Regions from separate parts of the Rhizobium leguminosarum genome, predicted to be linked through region 4. Evidence: riboswitches for the same ligand, from Rfam matches in the RefSeq annotation. Region 4 holds a riboswitch; each other region holds the start of a gene.
The links. Region 4 has a riboswitch for cobalamin ahead of nrdH (glutaredoxin-like protein NrdH). Riboswitches for the same ligand answer to the same signal wherever they lie in the genome.

Region 1 (2,199 bases), 1.6 Mb from region 4:
GTCAGCGCCCGCAGGCGTCCCGGATCGAAGAAAACACGCAGCGCGCGGAAACGGCGCCGATCCAATTTCATAAGCATGGCTAGACAACTAGGCGGGGAGAGGCCCGGTCAAGGGCGGAGATGGTCGTACAGTCCGCTTGCGATGCAATTGCGGCGAAAAACCGGCGGTTGGAATAAATTTTGATGACGTAAGTCTCTGATAAATGACGATATTTTAGGTGGGGTAAGTCGTGTTTTGGTAGCCACGCCTGTGAACTGGCGATTGGGCGGCCGCCAAGGCCGGTTGACTTCATCCCTGCGCTTGCCTAACCATCCGGATAACGGATGGTCGACTGACCATCCTGACATAACGGATGGTTCCGGATCGGTGTTGCGCCCCTCCGGATGAAAAGGGAATGTGACGGGGCGGACCCAAGCCGGGCGCCTTCATCACAGCCGACCCCGCGACTGTAGAGCGGTCAGGGTCTTCCATCCGGCATCAGGCCTTTCGGCTGACGGCTTGCAATAGTGCAAGCGGGCGGGATGGACGACATGCCGGAAAAGCCACTGGATATGCATGGTGATCAACCGGGGTCGGACGCCTCTCAAGTCTACGAATCGTCCACCTTTTCACTGATGCAGCCGGGAAGGCGAGGATGATCCGCTGGCACGATCAGGGCGACCGGTTTCCGGTCTGCCCCGATCGCGGCCGATAACCGCGAGCCAGGAGACCTGCCATGCGTGCCGGGCGAGAAGCCCACACCTGGGCACTATGCCCGTTGCCAGCACGGAGGTTGTCTTGGCTGAACGATTGAATTCAGCGCGGCCTGGTGCGGCGCACGCCACGCCTCCAAGCAGCGCTGCAGGAGGAGTGTTTTCGGCCGCTTATGTCGAATGCTGGGTACCCCCCTCTGTCCTGCCGGACATCTCCCCCACAAGGAGGGAGATCGGCAAGCAGCACGACCGTCGTCCTACATCAATTGTTTGGAGAAAAGCTCTCGGCGATTCAATCTCCCCCCTTGTGGGGGAGATGTCCGGCAGGACAGAGGGGGGTGTCACACCCTCAGTAACCGAGACAGATGCACTCGGAGCAAGCCACGGCTACGCACCCTCCCTGAGGGGCGTTTGAATATGACCGCCACCTTCATCCTGGGCGGCGCGCGCTCCGGCAAGTCGCGCTTCGCCGAAGCCCTTGTCACCGCGACCGGCCTCGACCGTCACTATGTCGCGACCGGCCGCGCCTGGGACGAGGAGATGCAGGCGCGCATCGCCCAACACCAGGCCGATCGTGGTCCGTCCTGGACGACGCATGAAGAGCCGCTCGACCTCGTCGGCAAGCTTACCGCCATCGACGGCGAGGGGCGCATCGTCCTCATCGATTGCCTGACGCTCTGGGTCACCAATCTGATGATCGAGGAGCGCGATATGGCGACGGAATTTGCCGCCCTTGCCGATTTCCTTCCCGCCGCGAAAGCGCGGCTCGTTTTCGTTTCCAACGAGGTGGGTCTCGGCATCGTGCCGGACAATCGCATGGCGCGGGATTTTCGCGATCATGCCGGCCGGCTGCACCAATCGATCGCGGCGAAGGCCGCTGAAGTCTATTTCATCGCGGCAGGCCTGCCGCTGAAAATGAAGGGTTAAGTCCATGAACCAGCAGAAGATTCCCGCAACCGTCATCACCGGCTTCCTCGGCGCCGGCAAGACGACGATGATCCGCAACCTGCTCACCAATGCCGGTGGCAAGAAGATTGCGTTGATCATCAACGAATTCGGCGATCTCGGCGTCGACGGCGACGTGCTGAAGGGCTGCGGTGCGGAGAATTGCACCGAGGACGACATCATCGAGCTCACCAATGGCTGCATATGCTGCACGGTTGCGGACGATTTCATTCCGACGATGACGAAGCTGCTCGAGCGCGAGCAGAGGCCCGACCATATCGTCATCGAGACTTCTGGCCTTGCCCTGCCGCAGCCGCTGGTCGCCGCCTTCAACTGGCCCGACATTCGCACCCAGGTGACCGTCGACGGCGTCATCACGGTGGTCGATAGTGCTGCCGTTGCCGCCGGTCGTTTCGCCGATGACCATAATGCCGTCGACGCGCGCCGCGCCGAGGATGAGTCGCTCGATCACGAGAGCCCGATCGAGGAGTTGTTCGAGGATCAGCTGACCTGCGCCGATCTCATCGTGCTCAACAAGACCGACCTGATCGACGCTGCCGGC
Region 2 (2,199 bases), 1.8 Mb from region 4:
CTTGAGTGTCGTGACTGTGCGATTGAGGCCATGCTCCACCGCACTGCCCTAGGTGTTCAGTCCCCATCCATCATGGAAGACCAGATCCTCCAGCGGCAGCCGCTGCCGCCAGCCTTTGACGGAGAGTTCCGGCTCGTCATAGAGCCGATCGACGAAACCGGCACAGAGCCAGGCGACTACTTCGATATGCTCGGGTATGCCGAGAATGGTTTTCAGATCGCCTTCGCGGAAGATGCTGACCCAACCGATGCCGACCCCTTCCGCCCGCGCCGCCAGCCAGAGATTCTGGATGGCGCAGACGGTCGAGTATGAATCCATCTTCGAATTGTGGGTGCGCCCCAGCACCACGCTGCCGCTGCGCGTGGGATCGCAGGTCACACATATGCCGAGCGGCGCCTCCACGATGCCTTCGAGCTTGAGGGCGCGGTAGGCCTGCCGCCGATCGCCGGCAAACATCAGCGCCGCCTCGTCGTTGGCGCTCGCGAAGGCATCCCGGACGCGCGCCCGCACAGCGGCACTTTTCACCAGAATGAAATTCCACGGCTGCATGAAGCCGACGGAGGGTGCGTGGTGAGCGGCCGTCAGCAGACGCTCTACAACGTCGTCCGGCAAGAGATCGGGCAGGAACTGGCTGCGAACGTCACGCCGCGTCATGATCGCATGATAGACGGCCTCGCGTTCGGCCACGGAAAAACCGGACGCCGCCGAAAGGGCATCCTCATCAAAGGGTCGCATCGTCAAATCCCCAACAACGCAACCGCCCCGCCGTCCGCGCGGATCGGTCTATCTTTGCCAGGCCGGTCTTCTGACTTGGCGTCATCCGTCTGCCGCAGCCTTCCCGGCAAGAAGCCAGTGGCGTGATGAAGCGGCAAGCGTCGGCCTTACAGCGTTGGGCACGTTCCGGCCTTGCACCGGATTCCCGATTCTCCCGCCTTACCGGCGGGCACCTGACGGCGCATCTATTTCAGCAAACCGGCGCGGCGGCAAGCCGCGAACCAGATGGTTGATTCTAGCCGCGCGCGCCAAGCGGTGCCATCTGTCTCTCTTCTTCGGCCGGGGCGTAGGGAACATGGACGCGCGACATACCTCTTCTCTCCAGCGGGGCGAGGCAGATCTCCAGCGGGCGCAATAGCGAAATAACACGTGTGTGCTCCGGCATCCCATTCTACTTTATGATTTATTCACATATCAAATACACACTGCGTTTGCGCGTTTTGGGTTGCTATCCGCACATGGGCATGAGGGCTCGTGATGTGATCGTCAGCGCGGATGCCCGTATTGAGACGCCGGTCGGGAACATGTTCGACTGAGCTGCAATTCTAGGCTGCCGCGGAATGTTCCATTTTTTGAAAACGATGCCTCTGACAGCCAAGCTGGCGGCGATTATCGTGGCCGTCAACCTCTGCGGCATTTCCGCTTTCGCCACCTATACCTGGATGTACGAAACCCGGGCTCTGATCGATGGCGCCAAGGCCAACTGGTCCAAGGATGCGGAGCAGTTTGCCTCGCTGGCCGCCGGCGGGGTCAAGTGGGGCAAGGCGAATGCGGTCCGTGAAGCCTATTCGCTCTACCGCGATGACCCTTCGCTCGATCTCGTGCAGTTTGCCGCATTCAACTCTGAGCCTGCCGCCGTCGACACGTGGACACGCGATGGCATCAACGGTTTGCCCGCACCGGCCGATCTGGTGAAGAGCCTCGGTGCCAAGCCGGAGAAAACGACGATCGACGACAGCGGAATATCCGCCGGCGTGGTCACGATCATCGCGCCGCTCCCGTTGGATAAATCAGGCAAGGCCACCGGCTATATCGTTACCAACTGGTCCGTCGAAAAAATCGCTGCTGAAGTCAGGCAGAAGGTTCTCGTTTCGCTGTTCACCCAGTCGCTGATCACCGCCTTGGCCGTCGTCGCCTTCCTTCTCGCCATGCGCAGCCTTGTTGGCCGGCCCATCAGAATCCTCAGCGAAAGAATCAGCGCGTTGCAGAAAGGCGATCTGGTCTCCCCTGTCACCTACAAGGAAAATGGCGACGAGATCGGTTTTCTGGCACGCGCGTTGGAAGTTTTCCGTCATGAGGCGATATCGAAGGTCGAAAGAGAGCAGGCCGCTGCCGAGCAGAGCGCTTCGCTCGACGCCGAACGGGCACGCAACACATTGTTCACGGAAGAGGCCAGCAAAACTCAACGGCTGGTCATGACCGCTC
Region 3 (2,199 bases), on a different replicon from region 4:
GGCGGACGTTGATTGCCGGCGGCATCTCGCTCCTCGGCGTCGCAGTCATCGTCGCCTCGTCGATCGGCGGCGGGACCGGTGTGGGCGATTTGCTGGCGCTTGGCATGACCATCTCCTTCGCGCTCGTCATCATCATCCCGCGCATCAGTCCCGACGTGCCGAGCCTGCCGCCGACCGTGGTCAGCGCTTTTCTGACGCTTGCCATCTTTGCCCCGTTCGGTTCGGTCGGTTCCCTCGACCTGCACAACTGGATCGTTCTTGCCGCCTTTGGCGCAACCAATTTCTCGCTGGCGCTGGTGCTCTTCCTTGCCGGCGCGAAACGGATGCGGCCGGCAGAAGCCGCGCTGATCGGCACGATGGAGATCGTCCTCACACCATTCTGGGTCTGGCTGCTGTTTTCCGAGCAGCCGCCCATCGCCACCTTTTTCGGCGGCGCGATCATCCTCGGCGCCGTGTTCTGGCATACGGCAATCGACGTCAGCCGCAGCCGGCGACCGCATCGCGCGTAAACTCCGTCCTCAAGGCAGACGGCAATCAAATCTCCCGGAGGATCCGGAAAACCGCCGTATTCGCGGGATCAATTATTTCCCCTGCGCAGCGATCTATTGCGACTTCACCGACTGTCGTCTTTGAGTTGCGCCCATGTCGTTTTTTTGATCGCTGTTTTCCGTCAGGCATGGTTTGTTTGTGGTGTTCAAGGCGCTATCTCGCAAATTGGCGAAATGGACCATGGGAAGCCGGCCGGACGTCGGCGCTGCCCTGCAGCGGTAGAAGAACTGAAATCCTCAAAGAAATCGCCGGATAGACATCCGGAAAGATATCGAGATGGATCGAAAGGAGATTCTGGAGCCGGAACCAGCTCTTGGCACAGCAAATCGATAGATTCGGCGGGCGATCACGAGCGGAACGACAGGCGAAAAACCCGGCGTTCACGCCTCTTTTCTATCCAATCTGTCCCTTTTGCAAAATCGAATATCGCCCGATGCGGCGGTATCCTCGTGTTGTGGACACCGGGCTGCGGAGGAGGCAGGCCGGAGGGAAGGTTGCCATCGACTGCATCGGTTGCAGATCGAGGCATTCAAACAAGTGGGAGGAATCCATGAGCAAAAATAGAGGCGTCGTTTATCTCCGGCCGGGCAAGGTCGAAGTCCGCGACATCGACGATCCGAAGCTGGAAGCGCCCGACGGCCGCCGCATCGAACACGGCGTCATCCTGAAGGTGATCTCGACCAATATCTGCGGCTCCGATCAGCATATGGTCCGCGGCCGCACGACGGCGATGCCGGGCCTGGTCCTCGGTCATGAAATCACCGGCGAGATCATCGAGAAAGGCATCGACGTCGAGATGCTCGACATCGGCGATATCGTCTCGGTGCCTTTCAATGTCGCCTGCGGCCGTTGCCGCTGCTGCAAGTCTCAGGATACCGGTGTCTGCCTGACGGTAAACCCGGCCCGCGCCGGCGGTGCTTACGGTTATGTCGACATGGGCGGCTGGATCGGCGGACAGGCACGCTACGTCACCATACCCTATGCAGATTTCAACCTGCTGAAAATCCCCGATCGGGACAAGGCAATGGCGAAGATCCGCGATCTCACCATGCTCTCCGACATTCTGCCCACCGGCTTCCATGGCGCGGTGCGTGCAGGCGTTGGGGTCGGCTCGACCGTCTATGTCGCCGGCGCCGGCCCGGTCGGCCTTGCGGCTGCGGCTTCGGCTCGCATTCTCGGCGCTGCAGTCGTGATGATCGGTGATTTCAACAAGGACCGCCTGGCGCATGCGGCAAAGGTTGGTTTCGAACCGATCGACCTGTCGAAGAGCGACCGTCTTGGCGACATGATCGCGCAGGTCGTCGGCACCAACGAAGTGGACAGCGCCATCGATGCGGTCGGCTTCGAGGCACGCGGCCACTCGGGCGGCGAACAGCCGGCAATCGTGCTCAATCAGATGATGGAGATTACCCGTGCCGCAGGTTCGATCGGTATTCCCGGCCTCTACGTTACCGAGGATCCGGGCGCCGTCGACAACGCCGCCAAACACGGCAATCTTTCGCTCCGTTTCGGCCTCGGATGGGCCAAGGCGCAGTCCTTCCACACAGGCCAGACTCCGGTGATCAAATATAATCGTCAGCTCATGCAGGCGATCCTCCACGACCGGCTGCCAATTGCCGATATCGTCAACGCCAAGGTCATCCCGCTCGA
Region 4 (2,199 bases):
GCGGGCAAGGGCCTCGTCGCCGCGCGCGAGGGCAAGCGCTACCATGCAGATGCGGTCCTCGTAGCGCTCGAGATAGCGCTTTCCGTCGAAAGTCTTCAGCGTATAGCTGGTGTAATATTTGAAGGCGCCAAGGAAGGTCGGGAAACGGAATTTCCTGGCATAGGCCTGGTCGAACAAATCCCGCACGAAATTGAAGGAATACTGGTCGAGAACCTCCTGCTCGTAATAGCCCTCGGTCACGAGGTAATCGAGCTTTTCCCTCAGATTGTGAAAGAACACCGTGTTCTGGTTCACATGCTGGAGGAAATATTGCTTGGCGGCCATTCGATCCTTGTCGAGCTGGATCCGCCCCTCATCGTCATAGAGGTTCAGCATCGCATTCAGCGCGTGATAGTCGAGCGTTTCGGCTGCCTTCAGCGGCCTTTCCACGACAGGATGAGCAACAGTGTGATGCGGTTTTGCGCCCGCATCCCGCGTCAGATTTGTTCCCGTGTCCAAAACCGTTCCATTCCGTGTTTGACGTTGGCGACATCCGCTTCTGTGCCCAGCAGCTCAAACCTGTAGAGGTAAGGCACCTGGCACTTCATTGAGATCACGTCGCCGGCGAGCCCGTATGTCTCGCCGAAATTGCTGTTGCCCGCAGCGATCACGCCGCGGATGTGTCCTCGGTTTTCCGCATCGTTGAGGAAACGGATCACCTGCTTGGGAACGGCACCCTTGCCGCCGTCGCCGCTATAAGTCGGCACGATCAGCACGAAGGGTTCGCGGATATGGAACGCGTCTGCGCCACTTGGCGGAATGCGCGCCGCGCGCAGTCCGAGCTTGGCGACGAACCGATGGGTGTTCTCGGATCGGCTGGAATAATAGACGATCAGACCCATCGCTTTTCCTCAGGAAAGCGCGCTGATCATGTCGGGACGGAAGCCCGCCCAATGCTGCTCGCCGGCGATGACGACGGGCGCCTGCATGTAGCCGAGGCTGCGGACGCGATCGAGCGCTTCGGCATCCTCAGAGATATCGACGATGTCATAATCCACGCCCAGGCGGTCGAGGGCGCGGTAAGTGGCAGTGCACTGGACGCAGGCAGGCTTGCTGTAGACGGTAATGGTCATGATATTCCTCGTGACGACGCGATTGGGCACAGAACATCGATCGGAAATCTGTCGACATCCGTGGAAAGTCTCCGGTGATGTGAGCTATGCGGCTGTTTAGCCGCTGGGCATACTCCGCCCTCTACCTAGCACGGGTGGCGGCCTGAACTGAGATACTGACATGACTTCACCCCGAAGTGGCTTATGCGGAGGCTCGGCCTGCGAAACGCGATGCGGAGATTCCCCGCAGCCATGCAACGCGACCTTCCGGACACCCCGCCCGTGGACGTTTCGTTCGAGGCAGGTCTCCTGGCTCACGGGTCAAAGCTCCTGCCCAGCCTTCCCGGAGCATCATGCTCCAGTGACCTGAAATCGGACAGTTGCTCGCCGCTTACAGTTGCGGGGGCAGCTCCGGCATTGCCGCGCCATGATGGCGAAACGCACCGAATTCCCGTCTTAGCCATCGATCCCTACGAATCGATGGAACCTCGAACACTAGATATAGTACGCCAATCCAAATTCGCGTCAACGGATGGTTTGTGCATTGCGTTACGACAGGTTTGAAATCGCTACGTTCCTGTGAAAAACATGGATAACGAAAGCTTAAGGAAAGCAGGCTGTGGAGAAAGCCCCGACGAAGAGAGCCGACCCTATGGCCGGTCCGCGTTTCGATTCAAGATCAGGCCCGAATCGTCGATAGGACATCCCCCGGTGACGAACGCCGGAGGGAGGAAGTAGGAATGTTATATCTTTATCCGAAGCAGCCGCAGCGCGTTGATCGTCACCAGCACGGTGGCGCCGGTATCGGCGAGGATCGCCGGCCAGAGCCCGGTGATGCCTATGATCGTCGTCACCAGAAACACCGCCTTCAGCCCGAGTGCGATGGTGATATTCTGCAGGATGTTGCGCATCGTGCGTTTGGAAAGTTCGATCATCCGCGCCACGTCGCCAACGCGTCCGTGCAGCACGGCGGCATCCGCCGTCTCCAGCGCCACATCAGTGCCGCCGCCCATGGCGATGCCGATATCGGCCGCTGCCAGTGCCGGAGCATCGTTGATGCCGTCGCCGACCTTGGCGACGATGAAGCCCTGGCGCTTCAATTCGCCGA

Region 1: it holds a riboswitch for cobalamin, as region 4 does, so the genes downstream of both, cobU (bifunctional adenosylcobinamide kinase/adenosylcobinamide-phosphate guanylyltransferase) here and nrdH (glutaredoxin-like protein NrdH) in region 4, are expected to answer to the same signal.
Region 2: it holds a riboswitch for cobalamin, as region 4 does, so the genes downstream of both, bluB (5,6-dimethylbenzimidazole synthase) here and nrdH (glutaredoxin-like protein NrdH) in region 4, are expected to answer to the same signal.
Region 3: it holds a riboswitch for cobalamin, as region 4 does, so the genes downstream of both, fdhA (formaldehyde dehydrogenase, glutathione-independent) here and nrdH (glutaredoxin-like protein NrdH) in region 4, are expected to answer to the same signal.

Annotation. Positions count from the first base shown of each region.
Region 1 covers NZ_CP016286.1:1,907,547-1,909,745, reverse strand. Annotated here, with positions in the region: gene BA011_RS09565 (chloride channel protein) at 1-77, opposite strand, end outside; cobalamin riboswitch at 337-733, shown strand; gene cobU (bifunctional adenosylcobinamide kinase/adenosylcobinamide-phosphate guanylyltransferase) at 1,110-1,619, shown strand; gene cobW (cobalamin biosynthesis protein CobW) at 1,624-2,199, shown strand, end outside.
Region 2 covers NZ_CP016286.1:1,743,740-1,745,938, forward strand. Annotated here, with positions in the region: gene bluB (5,6-dimethylbenzimidazole synthase) at 49-735, opposite strand; cobalamin riboswitch at 778-966, opposite strand; gene BA011_RS08765 (HAMP domain-containing methyl-accepting chemotaxis protein) at 1,335-2,199, shown strand, end outside.
Region 3 covers NZ_CP016291.1:226,499-228,697, forward strand. Annotated here, with positions in the region: gene BA011_RS38140 (DMT family transporter) at 1-509, shown strand, start outside; cobalamin riboswitch at 681-880, shown strand; gene fdhA (formaldehyde dehydrogenase, glutathione-independent) at 1,100-2,199, shown strand, end outside.
Region 4 covers NZ_CP016286.1:3,540,287-3,542,485, forward strand. Annotated here, with positions in the region: gene nrdE (class 1b ribonucleoside-diphosphate reductase subunit alpha) at 1-375, opposite strand, end outside; gene nrdI (class Ib ribonucleoside-diphosphate reductase assembly flavoprotein NrdI) at 477-881, opposite strand; gene nrdH (glutaredoxin-like protein NrdH) at 891-1,112, opposite strand; cobalamin riboswitch at 1,373-1,597, opposite strand; gene BA011_RS17390 (heavy metal translocating P-type ATPase) at 1,835-2,199, opposite strand, start outside.